Regions from separate parts of the Streptomyces sp. NPDC057623 genome, predicted to be linked through region 2. Evidence: riboswitches for the same ligand, from Rfam matches in the RefSeq annotation. Region 2 holds a riboswitch; each other region holds the start of a gene.
What was found. Region 2 has a riboswitch for cobalamin ahead of cobN (cobaltochelatase subunit CobN). Riboswitches for the same ligand answer to the same signal wherever they lie in the genome.
Positions count from the first base shown of each region.

Region 1 (4,242 bases), on a different contig from region 2:
GGCCGCCCCTCGGCGGCCCTGCGCTCGATGGCCTGCGCGAGTCCCCGTTCCCGCAGCCACTCCAGCGCGCGCACGGTTCCCCGGGTGCCGGGGAGCACCACCAGATCCGCGTCGGCCAGCTCCTCCGGCCGGTCCACGAACCGCACGACAACACCCGGCTCGGCGGCCAGGGCGTCCACGTCGGTGAAGTTGGACATCAGCGGGACGGCACAGACCGCGACCCGCAGCACATCCTCGCCGACGGGCGGCGCGACGACCGACTCCCGGACCGTGCCGCGCAGCGAGACCCGCAGCCCGTCCTCCTCGTCGATGCCGAGCCCGTGCCGGAAGGGCAGGACACCGTAGGTGTGCCGGCCGGTGAGGCCGTGGAGCATGTCGAGCCCGGGTTCGAGCAGCGACACGTCGCCCCGGAACTTGTTGACGAGGAACCCGGCGATGAGCTCCTGGTCCTCGGGGGAGAGCAGCGCCACGGTCCCGAAGAAGGAGGCGAAGACGCCCCCGCGGTCGATGTCACCCACGACCAGCACGGGCAGCCGCGCACTGCGGGCGATGCCCATGTTGACGATGTCGGTCCGCCGCAGATTGATCTCGGCCGGAGAGCCGGCCCCCTCACAGATCACCGCGTCGTACGTGTCCCGCAGTTCGGCGAGACAGTCGAGCACCGTCCCGAGCAGCGCCTGCTGCCGCCCCCCGTGGTACCCGCGTGCACTCATCTCGCCCACCGGCCTGCCCAGCAGGACGACCTGGCTGCTCCGCTCGCCACCGGGCTTGAGCAGCACGGGATTCATCTGCGCGGTCGGCTCCAGGCGGCACGCCTGCGCCTGCATGGCCTGCGCCCGCCCGATCTCGGCGCCCTCGCGCGTCACGAACGAGTTGAGGGACATGTTCTGCGCCTTGAAGGGTGCGACCTTGACCCCCTGCCGCACCAGCCACCGGCAGATCCCGGCGGTGACGACGCTCTTGCCCGCGTCCGAGGTGGTTCCGGCGACGAGAAGCCCACCGCCCGTCATGACGTACGTCCCTTCGCGATACGGCGCGCGGCGGCACAGACGCCGAGCGCCAGCCAGCCGACGCGCCTCGACAGCCGTACGGCCCTCTCGATGTCCTGGACGGCGACGGCGCGCCCCGCCCCGTTGAGCACGGGCCGATGCTCCACCCGCCCGCCGTACGACAGCGTCCCGCCGAGGCGCACCCCGAGCGCCCCCGCGAACGAGGCCTCGACGGGCCCGGCGTTGGGGCTGGGGTGCTTGCCGGCGTCGGCGCGCCAGGCCCGTACCGCCCCGCGCGGATCTCCCCCGGCGACGGCGGCGAGTACGGCGGTCAGCCGGGCCCCCGGCCACCCCGCCACGTCGTCGAGCCGTGCCGAAGCCCACCCGTACCGGCGGTACTTGGGCGACTTGTGGCCCACCATGGCGTCGAGCGTGTTCACGGCCCGGAACCCGAGCAGCCCCGGCACCCCGCCGACGGCACCCCACACCAGCGCGCCCACCACCGCGTCGGAGGTGTTCTCGGCGACGGACTCCACGACCGCCCGCGCGATCCCGTCCGCGTCCAGCGCCTGCGGATCCCGCCCGCACAGATGCGGCAGGCGCGCCCGCGCGCCCTCGACGTCCCCCGCCTCCAGGGCGCGCCCGATCGTGAGGGCCTCCCGGGCGAGCGAAGTCCCCCCGACCACCGCCCAGGTGGCGGCGCCGGTCAGGGCGAGAGACGCGGCGGGAGAGGTACGGACGGCACGCGCGGCGAGCGCTCCGACGGCGACGGCGCCACCGGCGCACACGGCCGTGTGCAGCGCACCCCGTGCGCGGTCGTCGCGCCACAGCACTCTTTCCACGGCACCGGCGGCGCGCCCGAACGCGGCGACCGGATGCCCCCGGCGAGGGTCGCCGAGCAGCAGATCACCGAGAAGCCCGGCGGCGGCGCCGTACGCGAAGACGCGATCGGCTCGCATCGGAGTCAGCCGACCGTGAGGTCAGACGACGGTCTGGTACTGCGTGTCGATCGGCAGGCGAGCATCGCGTTGTGTCCTCACTCAGGGTGTCCACGCCCTGGTTCGACGAGACCGGCGGCGAGAGTTCCTGGCTCCCGGGGCTTTCTACCCCGGTGACAGTGGCGGGACCGCGCCGGATTCGCACCGGCTTCCTCTTCTGCCGCCGTAGCTGGCCCCGGAAGTCCACCACGGGGTTGGAAGGGCCGTCAACTTGCCGTTGACCTGCGGCGGGGGAGTGTGGAGAACCCCACATGGCTAGCACCACACCGGACCTGTAGGGGCGGACTCGGGACCAATTCCCCGAGCCGGGTGGCCTTGCCGCGACTCGGTTGCGGACAGGGGCGCCCGGCACCTGCAATATCTCGTACGAAGCATGATGAGATAGAGGAAACTCGGCGAGTCTGTATGAACATTGGTGAAACGGGTCTACGGGGAAAGGGTGCCGGTTCCCTGGAAGAGCTCGGCACCGCGGTGGTCCGGGTGCGCGGCGTCGACGGCCGGTCCGTGGGGACGGGCTTCCTGCTCGCCCCGGGCACGGTCGTCACCTGCGCCCATGTGGTCGCGGACGCGCTGCGCACCGACGCGAGAGCGGCGACGCCGCCGGTGCCGTCGGTGACGGTGGAGTTCCCGCTGCTGCCGGGCGCGGTGACCTACGAGGCGAAGGTGTCCGGCTGGCGGCCGGTGGCAACGGACGGCACCGGCGACATCGCCTTGCTGCGGCTGCCGGAAGGCGCACCCGGTGGCGCGGTCCCGCTGGCGGGCGCGGGCGACGTCTGGCACCACCGCTTCCGCGTCCTCGGCTTTCCCGCCACCGCCGAGCACGGCGCCTGGATCGGCGGACGGCTGCTCGACATCGTCGGCCAGGGCTGGATCGCGATGGAGACGGACGGCACGGGCCATCGCATCGGCCCCGGATGCAGCGGAGCGCCGGTCTGGGACGAGGAGGCCGGCGCGGTCATCGGCATGACGGTCGCGACCGACCGCGGCGCCTCGGCGACGACGTCGTACCTCATCCCGGCCGCCGCGCTCCTCGACCTCCAGCCCGGTCGGCGCCGCTGCCCGTACCGCGGTCTCGACGCGTTCCGCGAGAAGGACGCCGAGTACTTCTTCGGCCGGGAGGACGAGACGCGTCGGCTCCTCGACGCGGTCGAACGGCACTTGGTGGTCCCGGTGGTGGGTCCGTCCGGCAGCGGCAAGACGTCCCTGGTACGGGCCGGGGTACTGCCCCGACTGCGGGCCGAGGGGTTCACCGTCTCGGAGATCCGCCCACTGCCGGGGACACGGGCGTCGCTGACGGTGGCTCGGGCGGTGGTGGGGGTGTTGGGAGCATCGGGGGCGGCTTGGGCGGCGGGGGCGTTGGGGGCGTCTGGTGCCGCAGTCGCACAGGGGCCATCGCCCGAGGCCGGTTCCGGTGGCGCTGCGTCGGGGTCGCCTGCGACCGGTCCCGACGCCGGACCGGTGATGTCGCCGGGTCCCGACCCCGGCCCCCGCCCTGGTCCCGACCCCGCCGCCGTGCCCGCGCCCCGGCCCGAGGCGGCCCTCAACCCCGCGCTGGCCGCCGTGGAGCAGGAGCGTGCCGCGCTCGCCCTGGCGGACCTGCTGGACTCCGCGGACGGTCCGACCGCCGCCGAACTCGGGCGGCGAGTGCTGGACCACTGCGGCCCGCGCGGCCATGTCTTCTTCCTCAACCAGCTGGAGGAGACGGTCGCCGCCGAAACGGCCACGGCCCGCGCCCTGTTGGCACTGGTGGTGGATCTCGTCTCGGCACCGGCGGAGGGGCGCCGGTTGCGCGTTCTCGCGACCCTGCGCTCCTCCTGCCTGGACGACCTGGCCGACCCGGTCACCGCCCGCGTCCTCAGCGACTGCGCCCAAGTGGTCGCGCCGCTGGGGCGATCGGCGTTGCTCCGTGCCATCGAAGGTCCGGCGGCCCGTGTCCCCGGCCTCACCCTCGACACCGGCCTCGCCGTACGCATCGTCGACGACGCCGAGGACGAACCGGGTCACCTTCCCCTGATGGAGTTCGCCCTCACCGAACTCTGGTCGCACGAGAAGGGCGTACGACTCACCCACTCCGGCTACGAGGCTCTGGGCGGAGTCGCCGGCGCCCTGTCCGCGCACGCCGAACAACGCGTGGGCGACGTCATCGCCGTGCACGGAGAGGCCCCGGTCCGCCGCCTTTTCACCCAGCTGGCCCGCCCCGACGACGCGGGCGGCTTCACCCGCAAGCCGGTACGCCTCGCACCCCTGCCGCCCGA
Region 1 is NZ_JBHVGZ010000017.1:86,238-90,479, forward strand. Features, by position in the region: gene ACFU95_RS19680 (cobyric acid synthase) at 1-1,010, opposite strand, end outside; gene ACFU95_RS19685 (cobalamin biosynthesis protein) at 1,007-1,948, opposite strand; cobalamin riboswitch at 2,047-2,190, opposite strand; gene ACFU95_RS19690 (trypsin-like peptidase domain-containing protein) at 2,393-4,242, shown strand, end outside.
Region 1: it holds a riboswitch for cobalamin, as region 2 does, so the genes downstream of both, ACFU95_RS19685 (cobalamin biosynthesis protein) here and cobN (cobaltochelatase subunit CobN) in region 2, are expected to answer to the same signal.

Region 2 (4,242 bases):
GGCCTTCTCCTCCGCCTCGTCGGCGGTCGTACGGGTCGCGGCGGACTCGTCGAGGCCGAGAGCTTCACGCAGGCCGGGCAGGGCGGTGGTGCCGCCCCAGATCTGGCGGGCGCGGAGGATGGCGAGGACGAGGTTGACGCGGTCGCCGCCCTGCGGCGGCGCGCCGAGGACGTGCAGGCCGTCGCGGATCTGGGCGTCCTTGACCTCGCACAGCCAGCCGTCGACGTGCAGCAGGAAGTCGTCGAAGCCGTCGTCGTCGGGGCGGTCGGCCAGGCCGAGGTCGTGGTCGAGCTTGGCGGCCTGGATGAGGGTCCAGATCTGGGCGCGGATGGCCGGGAGCTTGGCCGGGTCCATGGAGGAGATCTGGGCGTACTCGTCGAGGAGTTGCTCCAGGCGCGCGATGTCGCCGTAGGAGTCGGCGCGGGCCATCGGCGGGACGAGGTGGTCGATGAGGGTGGCGTGGACGCGGCGCTTGGCCTGGGTGCCCTCGCCGGGGTCGTTGACCAGGAACGGGTAGATCAGGGGCAGGTCGCCGAGGGCGGCGTCGGGGCCGCAGGCGGCGGACAGGCCGGCGTTCTTGCCGGGCAGCCACTCCAGGTTGCCGTGCTTGCCGAGGTGGATCATCGCGTCGGCGCCGAAACCGCCGTCCTCGGCGCGGGCGGCGATCCAGCGGTAGGCGGCCAGGTAGTGGTGCGAGGGCGGCAGGTCCGGGTCGTGGTAGATGGCGATGGGGTTCTCGCCGAAGCCGCGCGGGGGCTGGATGAGGATCAGCAGGTTGCCGAAGCGCAGGGCCGCGAGGACGATGTCGCCCTCCTTGTTGCGGCTGCGGTCGACGAACATCTCGCCGGGCGCCGGGCCCCAGTGCTCCTCGACGGACGTGCGCAGCTCCTCGGGAAGCGTGGCGAACCAGCGCCGGTAGTCGGCCGCCGGGATGCGCACCGGGTTGCGGGCCAACTGCTCCTCGGTGAGCCAGTCCTGGTCGTGGCCGCCGGCCTCGATGAGCGCGCGGATCAGCTCGTCGCCGTCGCCGGAGACCAGGCCGGGGATGTCGCTGTCGCCGAAGTCGTAGCCCTCGGCCACCAGCCGCCTGAGCAGCGCGACGGCGCTGGCGGGGGTGTCCAGGCCGACCGCGTTGCCGATCCGGGAGTGCTTGGTCGGGTAGGCGGACAGCACCAGGGCCAGGCGCTTGTCGGCGGCCGGGATGTGGCGAAGACGCGCGTGGCGTACGGCGATTCCGGCGACCCGGGCCGCGCGCTCGGGGTCGGCGACGTAGGCGGGCAGGCCGTCCTCGTCGATCTCCTTGAAGGAGAACGGCACGGTGATGAGCCGGCCGTCGAACTCGGGCACGGCGATCTGACTGGCGGCGTCCAGCGGGGAGACGCCCTCGTCGTTCTCCTCCCAGGCGGTGCGCGAACCGGTCAGGCACAGGGCCTGGAGGATCGGCACGTCGAGGGAGGTCAGGGCGCCCGCGTCCCAGGACTCGTCGTCGCCGCCGGCCGATGCCTCGGCGGGCTTGGTGCCGCCGGCGGCGAGGACGGTGGTGACGATGGCGTCGGCTGCGCGCAGTTCGTCGATGAGTTCGGGCTCGGGGGCCCGCAGTGAAGCGACGTACAGCGGCAGCGGCCGGGCGCCGGCCTCCTCGATCGCGTCGCACAGGGCGCCCACGAAGGCGGTGTTGCCGCTCATGTGGTGGGCGCGGTAGTAGAGCACGGCGATCGTCGGGCCGTCGGCGCGGGACTCGCGCTCCAGCGGGCCCCAGCTCGGCGCGGGCGCCGGTGCCTCGAAGCCGTGCCCGGTCAGCAGCACGGTGTCCGACAGGAAGCGGGCGAGCTGGTCCAGGTTGGCCGGGCCGCCGTGGGCGAGGTAGGCGTGGGCCTCGGCGGCGATGCCGACGGGGACCGTGGAGGCGGCCATCAGCTGGGCGTCCGGGGCCTGTTCGCCGGAGAGGACGACGACCGGGCGGCCGTCGGCGAGCAGCAGGTCGAGGCCCTCCTGCCAGGCGCGCAGACCACCGAGCAGGCGTACGACGACCAGGTCGACGCCGTCGAGGAGCGCGGGCAGGTCGTCGAGCGGGAGCCGGGCCGGGTTGGCGAAGCGGTACGGGACCGGGCCGTTCGCCGCGCGAGCGCTGAGCAGGTCGGTGTCGGACGTCGACAGGAGAAGGATCATGCGGCGTCGGCCTTCCTCGGGGTGTCCGCGCCCCGGGCGGTGTCTGACGGCGGGAGTTCCTGACTCACCCGACCCTGGCGGGGTGGGCTCACAGTGGCGGGACCGCGCCGGATTCGCACCGGCTTCCTCCCCTGTCGCCGTCGTGGCGGTGGCGGACCGGATGATCCACCGAGAAGCATAGTAAGGGGCGCGGGCAGGGGGCGCGGGAAGAGGCGTCGGCCTACCGAGGCGGCGCATACGGTCGGCGGGGCGGTCGGTATGCTCGCCGCCATGTCCACGCCGTCGATCCGACCGTCGTCCCAGGCCACAGGGGTCTCACGGGACCGGGGCGACGCATGCCCGGGCGCACTGAGGCTGCACACGGCGGACGACGGCGCACTCGCCCGGATCCGGATTCCCGGGGGTGTGCTTCAGGTCGGTCAGGCACGGGATCTCGGCCGGGCGGCGCGCGAACTGGGCGACGGGGAACTGCATCTGACCTCGCGGGGAAACGTCCAGCTGCGCGGTCTGACGACCGGCTGCGGCGGGGAGTTGGCGACCCGGCTGGACGCGGCTGGGCTGCTGCCGTCGTGGCGGCACGAGCGGGTGCGCAACGTGGTGGCCTCGCCCCTGTCCGGGCTGGACGGGCGCGGCTTCGCCGACGTACGGCCGTGGCTGCGGACGTTGGACGCGTTGCTGTGCGCGAGCGAGGCGGCGGCCCGGCTGTCCGGGCGGTTCCTGTTCGCGCTCGACGACGGGCGCGGGGACGTGGCGGGGCTCGATGCGGACGTGACGCTGCGGGCCGCGCCGGACGGGGGTGGGTGGCTGCGGATCGGGGCCGCCGGTTCCGTCGCCGTCCTGAGCGCCGAGGACGCGCCCAGGGCCGCGTTGCTGGCCGCCGAGGTGTTCCTGGAGGCGAGTGGCGGCCAGGTCTGGCGGGTGGCCGAACTTCCGTCGCCCGCCGAGGAGTTGACGCACGAGGTGGTACGGCGGCTGGGGGGCGGGCAGGTCTCGCCGGCCTGGCCGCTCGCGAGCGGCATCTCCCCCTCCCCCGGCGTCGTCACCGGCCCGGACGGCACGACGAGCCTCTCCGTTCTCGCCCCGCTGGGCCGCCTCACCGCGGCGCAGTGGACGGAGCTGACCGCGGCCGTGTCCGGGGAGCTGCGCCTCACACCCTGGCGCGGGGTGATCCTTCCCACAGTGCGCTCCGACCGGCTGCCCGGCCTAGACTCCGTCGGTCTGATCACGGACCCGGACTCCCCTTGGCTGGGCATCGGTGCCTGCATCGGACGGCCAGGTTGCGCCAAGTCGCGGGCGGACATCCGTACGGACGCGGCCGCGTCGCTCACCACGGGCGGCGGGCTGCCGGCGTACTGGTCCGGTTGCGAGCGCCGTTGCGGTCGCCCGCGCGGCGATCACGTGGACGTCGTCGCGGCCCCGGACGGCGGCTACCTGATCTCCGTCGTACGAGGCGGCCGGGTCCGCGCCACGACGACGACCGACAACCCATCGAAGCTCGCCGCCGACTTGGCGGCGGCCCGCACGCATGACCTGTAGGAGCACGGTGTTCGAGTACGAGAAGGACGGTGCGGCCATCTACCGCCAGTCCTTTGCCACCATCCGCGCGGAGGCGGACCTCGCGGGCCTGCCCGCCGACGTCAGTCAGGTCGCGGTCCGGATGATCCATGCCTGCGGGATGGTCGACCTGGTGCGCGACCTCGTGTACTCGCCGGGGGTGGTGGCCCGTGCCCGGGAGGCCCTGCGTGCGGGTGCGCCCATCTTCACCGATGTGCAGATGGTGGCGAGCGGTGTGACCCGCAAGCGGCTGCCCGCCGGCAACGACGTGCTGTGCACCCTGTCCGACCCGGCCGTCCCCGGGCTGGCCGCGCAGATGGGCACCACGCGCAGCGCGGCCGCCATGGAGCTGTGGCGGGACCGGCTGGAGGGCTCGGTGGTCGCGGTCGGGAACGCGCCGACCTCGCTGTTCCGGCTGCTGGAGATGATCGAGGAGGGCGCCCCGCGCCCGGCCGCCGTCATCGGCGTCCCGGTCGGCTTCGTCGGCGCGATGGAGTCCAAGGATGCCTTGGCCCAGCA
Region 2 is NZ_JBHVGZ010000022.1:17-4,258, reverse strand. Features, by position in the region: gene cobN (cobaltochelatase subunit CobN) at 1-2,169, opposite strand, end outside; cobalamin riboswitch at 2,200-2,345, opposite strand; gene ACFU95_RS22715 (cobalamin biosynthesis protein CobG) at 2,440-3,705, shown strand; partial or broken gene ACFU95_RS22710 (precorrin-8X methylmutase) at 3,695-4,242, shown strand, end outside.

Region 3 (4,242 bases), on a different contig from region 2:
CGAACGCGTCCACGTCCAGGCCGGCCTCACGGCCCGCGCGGATGTACTCCACACCGTCCGCGAGGGTGTACGCCAGCTCCAGGTCGGCCGTCGCGCCCGCCTCCTGGATGTGGTAGCCGGAGATGGAGATGGAGTTGTAGCGCGGCATCCGCTGCGAGGTGAAGGCGAAGATGTCGGAGATGATCCGCATCGACGGCTTCGGCGGGTAGATGTAGGTGTTGCGGACCATGAACTCCTTGAGGATGTCGTTCTGAATGGTCCCGGCCAGCTTCTCCGCCGGCACGCCCTGCTCCTCCGCCGCCACGATGTACAGCGCCAGCACCGGCAGCACGGCGCCGTTCATCGTCATCGAGACGGTCATCCTGTCCAGCGGGATGCCGTCGAAGAGCTGGCGCATGTCGTAGATCGAGTCGATCGCCACGCCCGCCATGCCGACGTCACCCGTCACGCGCGGGTGGTCGCTGTCGTAGCCGCGGTGGGTGGGCAGGTCGAAGGCGACCGACAGGCCCTTCTGGCCGGCCGCCAGGTTGCGCCGGTAGAAGGCGTTGGACTCCTCGGCGGTCGAGAAGCCCGCGTACTGGCGGATCGTCCAGGGCTGGTTGACGTACATCGTCGGGTACGGGCCGCGCAGATACGGCGCCATGCCCGGGTGCGTCGACAGGAAGTCCAGGCCCTCCAGGTCACGGCCCGTGTACAGCGGCTTGACCGCGATGCCCTCCGGGGTCTCCCACAGCGGCTCGTCGCCGCCCGTGGCCTGCTTGACCGCCGTACGCCACTCGTCGGCGCCGCCGGCGGCGGCCGGGGTCCCCAGCTCGATCCCGGAGAAGTCGGGGATTCCCATCAGGACACTCCCATGCGGTCGAGGGTGGCGGACAGCACGGCGACGGCGTCACAGCCCGCGAAGACATACGAGTCGACCTCGGTGTACTGCCCGGGCCGGCCCGCGAGGAACACCTGCGTGGCGCCCGCCGACCTGAACCCGGCGGCCACGGTCTCGGCCTGCTCCTCGTAGAGGGCGTCACTGGAGCACAGGCACACCTCGGTGGCGCCGCTCTCCTCGAAGCCGCCCTCGGTGACGGGCTCGATGCCGCCTGCCTGGAAGAGGTTCGAGGCGAAGGTGAGGCGCGCGGTGTGCGCGGCGGCGGGGCCGAGCGCGGCCAGGAAGACACGGGGCCGGGAGCCGGTGGCGGCCAGGTGGGCGTCGGAGCGGGCGCGCAGCGCCTCGTACGCCTCGTCGCGGCGGACCCGGGGGAGGCCGCCGGACCGGGGTTCGGGGGCGGGCTCGCGCTGCACGGGCGGCTCGGACAGGTACGGGAACTCGCTGACGCCGGTGACGGGTTCGCGGCGCTTGGCGAGCTTGCCGGCCCGCGCCTCCCAGGTGGCGGCGAGGTCCTGGCCCAGCTGCCCGGAGCGCAGGGCGGCCGCCTGGCCTCCCGCGCCTTCGATCTTGCGGAAGAACTCCCAGCCCGCGTGGGCGAGTTCGTCCGTGAGTCGCTCCACGTACCAGGAGCCGCCCGCCGGGTCGATCACCCGGGCGAGGTGCGACTCCTCCAGGAGGATGGTCGAGGTGTTGCGGGCGATGCGCCGCGCGAACGCGTCCGGCAGGCCCAGCGCGTGGTCGAAGGGCAGCACGGTCACCGAGTCGGCGCCGCCGACCCCGGCGGCCAGCGTGGCCACCGTCGTGCGCAGCATGTTCACCCACGGGTCGCGGCGCGTCATCATCACCGGCGAGGTCACGACGTGCTGCACCTGCGCGCTCGGCGCCGCGCACACCTCGCTCACCCGCGCCCACAGCCGGCGCGCGGCCCGCAGCTTGGCGATGGTCAGGAACTGGTCGGCGGTGGCCGCGTAGCGGAACTCCAGCTGCGCACACACCTGTTCGACCGTCAGGCCCGCCTCGGTGAGCTCCCGCAGATACGCGACGCCGGTCGCGAGCGAGCAGCCCAGCTCCTGGGCGGCCGAGCCGCCGGCCTCGTGGTACGGCAACGCGTCCACGGTCAGCGCCCGCAGCCCCGGGTACTCCTCGGCACACCGCCGGGCCAGCGAGGCGACCGGCGCGAACGCCGAGGACTCTCCGGTACGTGCCTCGTGGCCGAGCGGGTCCCCGCCGAGGTTGCCGCGCGCCGCCTCCTTGGCGACGCCCCGCTCCTCGTACAGCCGCAGCAGCTCGCGCGCGGCGGGTTCCACGTCGGCTCCCGCGTCGAGGGCGACGGGGGCCAGGTCGAGATAGACACCGTCCAGGACCCGGCCGAGCGACGACACCGGGATGCCGCCCTCGCCGAGGACCAGCCAGAGCGAGGTGACGCCGTTCTCCAGGTCCGCGAGCGCCACACCGTCCGCGACCGCGGTGTGCCGCTGGCGCAGGTCCCAGCCGCCGACCGTGTTGCCCTCGGCGCGACCGCCGCGGACGAACGGGGCGAACCCGGGCAGACCGGGGTCGGGTGCGGCGTCGCGCGCGGTGTACAGGGGACGGGTGCGCAGCCCGTCCTCCAGAGCAGTGGACAGGGCATCTACCGCTGCCGGACCCGAGACGTCCTTGCCCGACTTGCGCAGCACACCTTCCACCAGGTGTTGCCACTGCTCATGGGTTGCGTCAGGGAACTCGGCGGCCAGCGAGAGCCCGTCGTCAGGCAGGACCGTCATGCTCGGATGCTAGGTCAGATCGACAAAGGAGCAGCAGAGGGCACGGCTGTGACCTTTCCCTCTCGCAGGTTGTGACCTGGGTCTCCGCACTCTCCCGGGCCCCCGCGGTGACCGTTCTGCCGGCCTGGCGGCGAGGCGGGCTTGATAGCCTCTGCGGGCCAGTCGAGCCACATCCGAGGCCAGGGAATCCGGTGCGAATCCGGAGCTGACGCGCAGCGGTGAGGGGGACCGGCGGGGCACACCATGCCACTGGGAGGGGAACGGGCCGGCCGAAGGGCGGGCACGGGAACCGTACCGGGAAGGCGCCCCGGCGGGACGAACCCGAGTCCGAAGACCTGCTGGCACCTTCGCGCCCCGCGCGAAGGACGTCCGTAGGCCAGGCTCCGCGCACGAGCCCCGACAACCGAGGCACGCCTGTGTTCCGTTCCGCGTTCCGTCCCGCCGCCCTGCTGCTCGCACCCGCCCTTCTGCTCACCGCCTGCGGTGGCCCTGGAGACGGCGGCACCGAGGACAGCGGCAAGCCCGCCACCGCGGGCCATCCCCTCACCCTCGACAACTGCGGCCACGAGGTCACCCTCAAGTCCGCCCCGCAGCACGCCGTCTCCCTCAACCAGGGCACCACCGAGATCCTGCTCTCCCTCGGCCTCGCCGACCGCATCGCCGGTACGGCGACCTGGACCGACCCGGTGATGAAGGGGCTGGAGAAGGCAAACGCCTCCGTACCCCGCCTCGCGGACAACGCGCCCTCCTTCGAGAAGGTCCTGGACGCCGAACCCGACTTCGTCACCGCCTCCTTCGAATCCACCCTCGGCAAGGGCGGCGTCGCCACCCGCGAGCAGTTCGAGAAGCTGGGCGTGCCCACGTACGTCTCGCCCTCCGACTGCGCCGCGGGCAAGGACAACGACAGCGGCGGCGACGGCTCCCGCTCCACCCCGCTCACCCTCGATGCCGTGTACGGCGAGATCCGCGACCTGGCCCGCGCGTTCGGCGTCGAGGAGCGCGGCGAGAAGCTCGTCGCCGCGCTGAAGGAGCGGGTGCGCGAGGCCACCGCCGGACTGGACGCCTCCGACGTGTCCCTCATGTACTGGTTCGCCAACTCCCAGTCGCCCTACCTCGCCGGTTGCTGCGGTGCGCCGGGCGCCATCACCCGTGCCGTCGGCGCGCGGAACGCGTTCGCCGACACCCACGACGAGTGGCCCCAGATCAACTGGGAGACGGTCGCCGACCGCGACCCCGACGTGATCGTGATCGGCGACCTGACCCGCGAGCAGCAGACCGCGGAGACCGCCGCGGCCAAGATCAGCTTCCTGGAGACCAACCCCGCCACCCGCAACCTGACCGCGGTGAAGAAGAAGCGGTACGTCCTGCTCAGCGGGCAGGCGATGAACCCGTCCATCCGCACGGTCGAAGGCATCGAGAAGGTCGCCGCCGGGCTGCGCGACTTCGGGCTCGCCGGACGCACCAGGTGAGCCCGCGCATGCCGCTGCTGGCCCTCGGCGGGCCGGCCGCGCTGCTCGCGTCGGTCGCCGTCGCGGTGACGATCGGGCCGGCCGACATCTCCACCGCCGATGTCTGGGCGTCCGTCGCCGCTCATCTCGG
Region 3 is NZ_JBHVGZ010000005.1:248,474-252,715, reverse strand. Features, by position in the region: gene scpA (methylmalonyl-CoA mutase) at 1-841, opposite strand, end outside; gene ACFU95_RS08300 (methylmalonyl-CoA mutase family protein) at 841-2,643, opposite strand; cobalamin riboswitch at 2,786-3,001, shown strand; gene ACFU95_RS08295 (ABC transporter substrate-binding protein) at 3,060-4,112, shown strand; gene ACFU95_RS08290 (FecCD family ABC transporter permease) at 4,121-4,242, shown strand, end outside.
Region 3: it holds a riboswitch for cobalamin, as region 2 does, so the genes downstream of both, ACFU95_RS08295 (ABC transporter substrate-binding protein) here and cobN (cobaltochelatase subunit CobN) in region 2, are expected to answer to the same signal.

Region 4 (4,242 bases), on a different contig from region 2:
CGTACTCGACGACCCTGCTGCGCACGTTCCACGGAGCGGGCAGCACGGACTCCTCCGTGCCGTCGGCACGCCGCCGCACCAGGGTGCGCCGACCGCCCTCCGTGGGCCGTGGCTCGGTCCACCACGCCTCGTCGCCGACGAAGCCCACGTACTCGGGGTGCCCGTCGTGCGTGGCGGCGAGGGCCGCGTCGATCGGCGAGGGCCAGGAACCGTACGCCAGCGTCCGCACTGTCTCCCCCATCCCGCCTAGGCCGTCCGCAGGAAGCGGTCGAGGACCCGGACACCGAAGTGCAGCGCCTCGACCGGCACCCGCTCGTCGACGCCGTGGAACATCGCCCCGTAGTCGTAGCCCTCCGGCAGCTTCAGCGGGGAGAAGCCGTAGCCGGTGATGCCGAGCCGTGAGAACTGCTTGGCGTCCGTGCCGCCGGACATGCAGTACGGCACGACGTGCCCTTCGGGCGCGAACTCCTCGATCGCGGCGCGCATCCTGGCGTACGTCGGCGAGTCCACCGGTGACTGGAGGGCCACCTCGCCATGGTGGAACTCCCAGTCCACATCGGGCCCGGTGAGTTCGTCGAGGGTGGCGCTGAACTCGTCCCGCAGGCCGGGCAGATACCGGCCGTCGACGTAGGCCACGGCCTCCCCCGGGATCACGTTGACCTTGTAACCGGCTTCCAGCATCGTGGGGTTGGCGCTGTTGCGGACGGTCGGCGCGACGAGCTCGGCCACCGGGCCCAGCTTCTCCAGCAGTCCGTCCACGTCGTCCAGGTCGGCCTGGAGGCCGTACAGCGCGGCGAGTTCGGTGAGGGAAGCGCGGACCGTCGGGGTCAACCGGAGCGGCCACTCGTGGGCGCCGATGCGGGTCACGGCGGCGGCGAGGCGGATCACCGCGTTCTCCCGGTTGGGCCGGGAGCCGTGCCCGGCCCTGCCGCGTGCGGTGAGCTTGACCCAGCCGGTGCCGCGCTCCCCGGCCGCGATCGGATAGAGCTGCCGCCCGCTGCCGTCGTGGACGGTGAAGGCGCCGGCCTCGCTGAAGCCCTCGGTGCAGCCCTCGAAGAGCCCGGCGTGCCGGTCGGCGAGGAATCCGGCGCCGTCCTCGGCGCTCGCCTCCTCGTCGGCGGTGAAGGCGATCACGACGTCCCGCCGGGGCCGTACGCCTTCCCGGACCCAGCCCCGGACGACGGCCAGGATCATCGCGTCCATGTTCTTCATGTCGACCGCGCCCCGGCCCCAGACCACGCCGTCGCGGATCTCCCCGGAGAAGGGGTGCACGCTCCACTCGGCGGCCTGCGCGGGCACCACGTCCAGGTGACCGTGGAGAAGCAGGGCGTCCGCGGAGGGGTCGGTGCCCTCGAAGCGGGCGACGACGTTCGTACGGCCCTTGGTGCGCTCCAGCATCGTGGGCTCCAGGCCCGCCTCGGCCAGCCGCTCGGCGGCGTACTCCGCGGCGGGGCGCTCCTGGCAGTCGCCGCCGCCCCGGTTGGTCGTGTCGATCCGGATGAGGTCGGAGGTGAACGTCACGACCTCGTCCAGTGCCTGCTGGTCAGCCATACTGCTCCTCCACCGCGGCCGAGACGATCGTGGTGACCGCCTTGAAGGTACGGATTCCCTCGTACATGCGCTCGCTCGTGTACGCCACCTTCCGCTCCCCGATCCGCTGGACGCCCGGGACGACGGTGGCGGCCATCGCGAGATGCTCGGCGTCGAATTCGAGGGCCACGGTGAACGGTCCGTCGCTCACCGGCACCTGACGAACCGCCAGCGCGGCCGCCTCCTTGGCGGCGGCGCGGATGTCGGCGGCGGTCCTGGCCGGCGTCCGGCACACGGCTGCGTACCGCGAGACGTGGTCCTTGACGGCGACCTTCAGCGCCTCGGGCGCGTACCCGAGGGCGTCCTCGCAGGCCACGTCGTCGCCGGTGACGAGCACGACGGGCACGCCGTACTCGGCGACGACCCGCGCGTTCAGCAGGCCCTCGCTCGCCCGTACGTCGTTCAGCCACACCCCGGTGACGGAGTTGGCGAGATAGGTGTGGGCGAGGACGCCCTCCATGCCGGCGCCCGCGTGGTAGCCGACGAAGGCGACGCCGTCCACGTCGCCGTGCTGCACGCCCTCGACCATGGACAGCGCCTTGTGCCGGCCGGTGAGCATCTGCGCCCGCTCGTCGAGCCGTTCGAGCAGCAGATTGCGCATCGTCCAGTGGGCCTCGTTGACGACGACCTCCTCGGCGCCCCCGTCGAAGAAGCCCAGCACGGCGGCGTTGACGTCCGAGGTGAACATCCCCCGGCACCGCTCCCACTGCGGCGTCCCGGGCAGGACGTCGGCCGGCCAGGTCACGCCGGTGGCGCCCTCCATGTCGGCGCTGATGAGGATCTTCATGTGATTCACGTTACGCGTCGGCGAGGGAACTTCCTACGAGTCGGAGAGCCGTATCGAGGTCGAGTCCCGCCACCGCGGCATCCGCCCGCGCCACGTAAGGACAGGGCGCCGGGGGAGGCCGGGGAGTGCGGCATCCGGCCCTGCGCACGGGCACGTCGTGAGCGGTCGAGCGACCCTTTCGCGCCCCTGAGGCGCGCTTGTCAGCCACCCTGTCCGGGCACTACTGTCACCACGCCTTGGTGAACGGGAAAGCCGGTGTGATGCCGGTGCGGCCCTCGCCACTGTGAATCGGGAAGTCCGGCTCCGGCCCTCAAACGGGCAGCCACTGGGTCCTTCGGGACCCGGGAAGGCGGAGCACGGGCGGTGGTACCCGTAAGCCAGGAGACCGGCCAAGGCGCGTCAACCATCCACGAGGTGCTGGAGAGGGTCTGCTGAGCCATGCACATAGCCGAGGGTTTCCTGCCTCCGGCGCACGCGGTCGCCTGGGGCGTCGCGTCCGCGCCCTTCGTCGTCCACGGCGTCCGTTCACTCACCCGTGAAGTCAAGGAGCACCCCGAGAGCACACTGCTCCTCGGTGCTTCCGGAGCCTTCACGTTCGTCCTGTCCGCGCTGAAGCTGCCCTCGGTGACCGGCAGCTGCTCGCATCCCACCGGCACCGGCCTCGGTGCCATCCTGTTCCGGCCGCCGATCATGGCCGTCCTGGGCACCATCACCCTGCTCTTCCAGGCGCTGTTGCTCGCGCACGGCGGTCTGACCACGCTCGGCGCCAACGTCTTCTCGATGGCGATCGTCGGGCCCTGGGCCGGATACGCGATCTACCGACTCCTACGGCGGTACGACGTGCCGCTGATGGTCGCGGTGTTCTTCGGGGCCTTCGTCGCCGACCTGTCCACCTACTGCGTGACCAGCGTCCAGCTGGCGCTCGCCTTCCCCGACCCGAGCAGCGGATTCCTGGGCGCGCTCGGCAAGTTCGGCTCCATCTTCGCCGTCACCCAGATCCCCCTCGCGGTCAGCGAGGGACTGCTCACGGTGCTCGTGATGCGGCTGCTGGTGCAGTCCAGCAAGGGCGAACTGACCCGGCTGGGCGTACTCCTGACCAAGAGGCAGTCCCGGACCGAAGCCGAGACCGAGACCGAGGCGGTGGCCCGATGAGCAGGAACACGAAGATCAACGTCCTGCTGCTGCTCGTCGTGGCCGCCCTCGCCGTGCTGCCGCTGGCCCTCGGCCTCGGTGACCACAAGGAGGAGCCGTTCACGGGCGCCGACAGTGAGGCGGAGTCGGCGATCACCGAGATCAAGCCGGATTACGAGCCGTGGTTCTCGCCGCTGTACGAGCCGCCGTCCGGCGAGATCGAGTCGGCGCTGTTCTCCCTCCAGGCGGCCCTCGGCGCCGGGGTCCTCGCCTACTACTTCGGCCTGCACCGGGGACGGCGGCAGGGAGAGCAGCGGGCGCTGGAGCGGGTGGGTGACACCGGCGGCTCGGCCGGTGCCACCCCCGAGGAGTCCACGGCTGAAAGGGCCTGACGCCTCGTGCTGCCGATCGACGCGGCGGCGCACAGCAGTCGCTGGCGCCGCCGTCACCCCGTGGACAAGGCCGTGCTCGGGCTCGGCCTCACCGTGCTCGCGATCTCGCTGCCGCCCTGGCCGGGCGCCGCACTGATCCTGGCCACCGCCCTCGCCGTACTGCTGGGTCCGGCGGGCGTGCCCGCGCGGCGGCTGTGGCGCGCCTACCGCGTGCCGCTCGGCTTCTGTGTGACCGGTGCGCTCACCCTGCTGGTCCAGGTCGGCGGGCCGGAAGGCTTCGTGTCCCTCGCCGACGAGGGCCCGCTGCGGGCCGGGGAGCTGCTGCTGCGCACCTCGGCCGCC
Region 4 is NZ_JBHVGZ010000005.1:184,532-188,773, forward strand. Features, by position in the region: gene ACFU95_RS07990 (prolyl oligopeptidase family serine peptidase) at 1-241, opposite strand, end outside; gene ACFU95_RS07995 (M20/M25/M40 family metallo-hydrolase) at 247-1,551, opposite strand; gene ACFU95_RS08000 (M55 family metallopeptidase) at 1,544-2,377, opposite strand; cobalamin riboswitch at 2,598-2,786, shown strand; gene ACFU95_RS08005 (energy-coupling factor ABC transporter permease) at 2,816-3,529, shown strand; gene ACFU95_RS08010 (energy-coupling factor ABC transporter substrate-binding protein) at 3,526-3,900, shown strand; gene cbiQ (cobalt ECF transporter T component CbiQ) at 3,907-4,242, shown strand, end outside.
Region 4: it holds a riboswitch for cobalamin, as region 2 does, so the genes downstream of both, ACFU95_RS08005 (energy-coupling factor ABC transporter permease) here and cobN (cobaltochelatase subunit CobN) in region 2, are expected to answer to the same signal.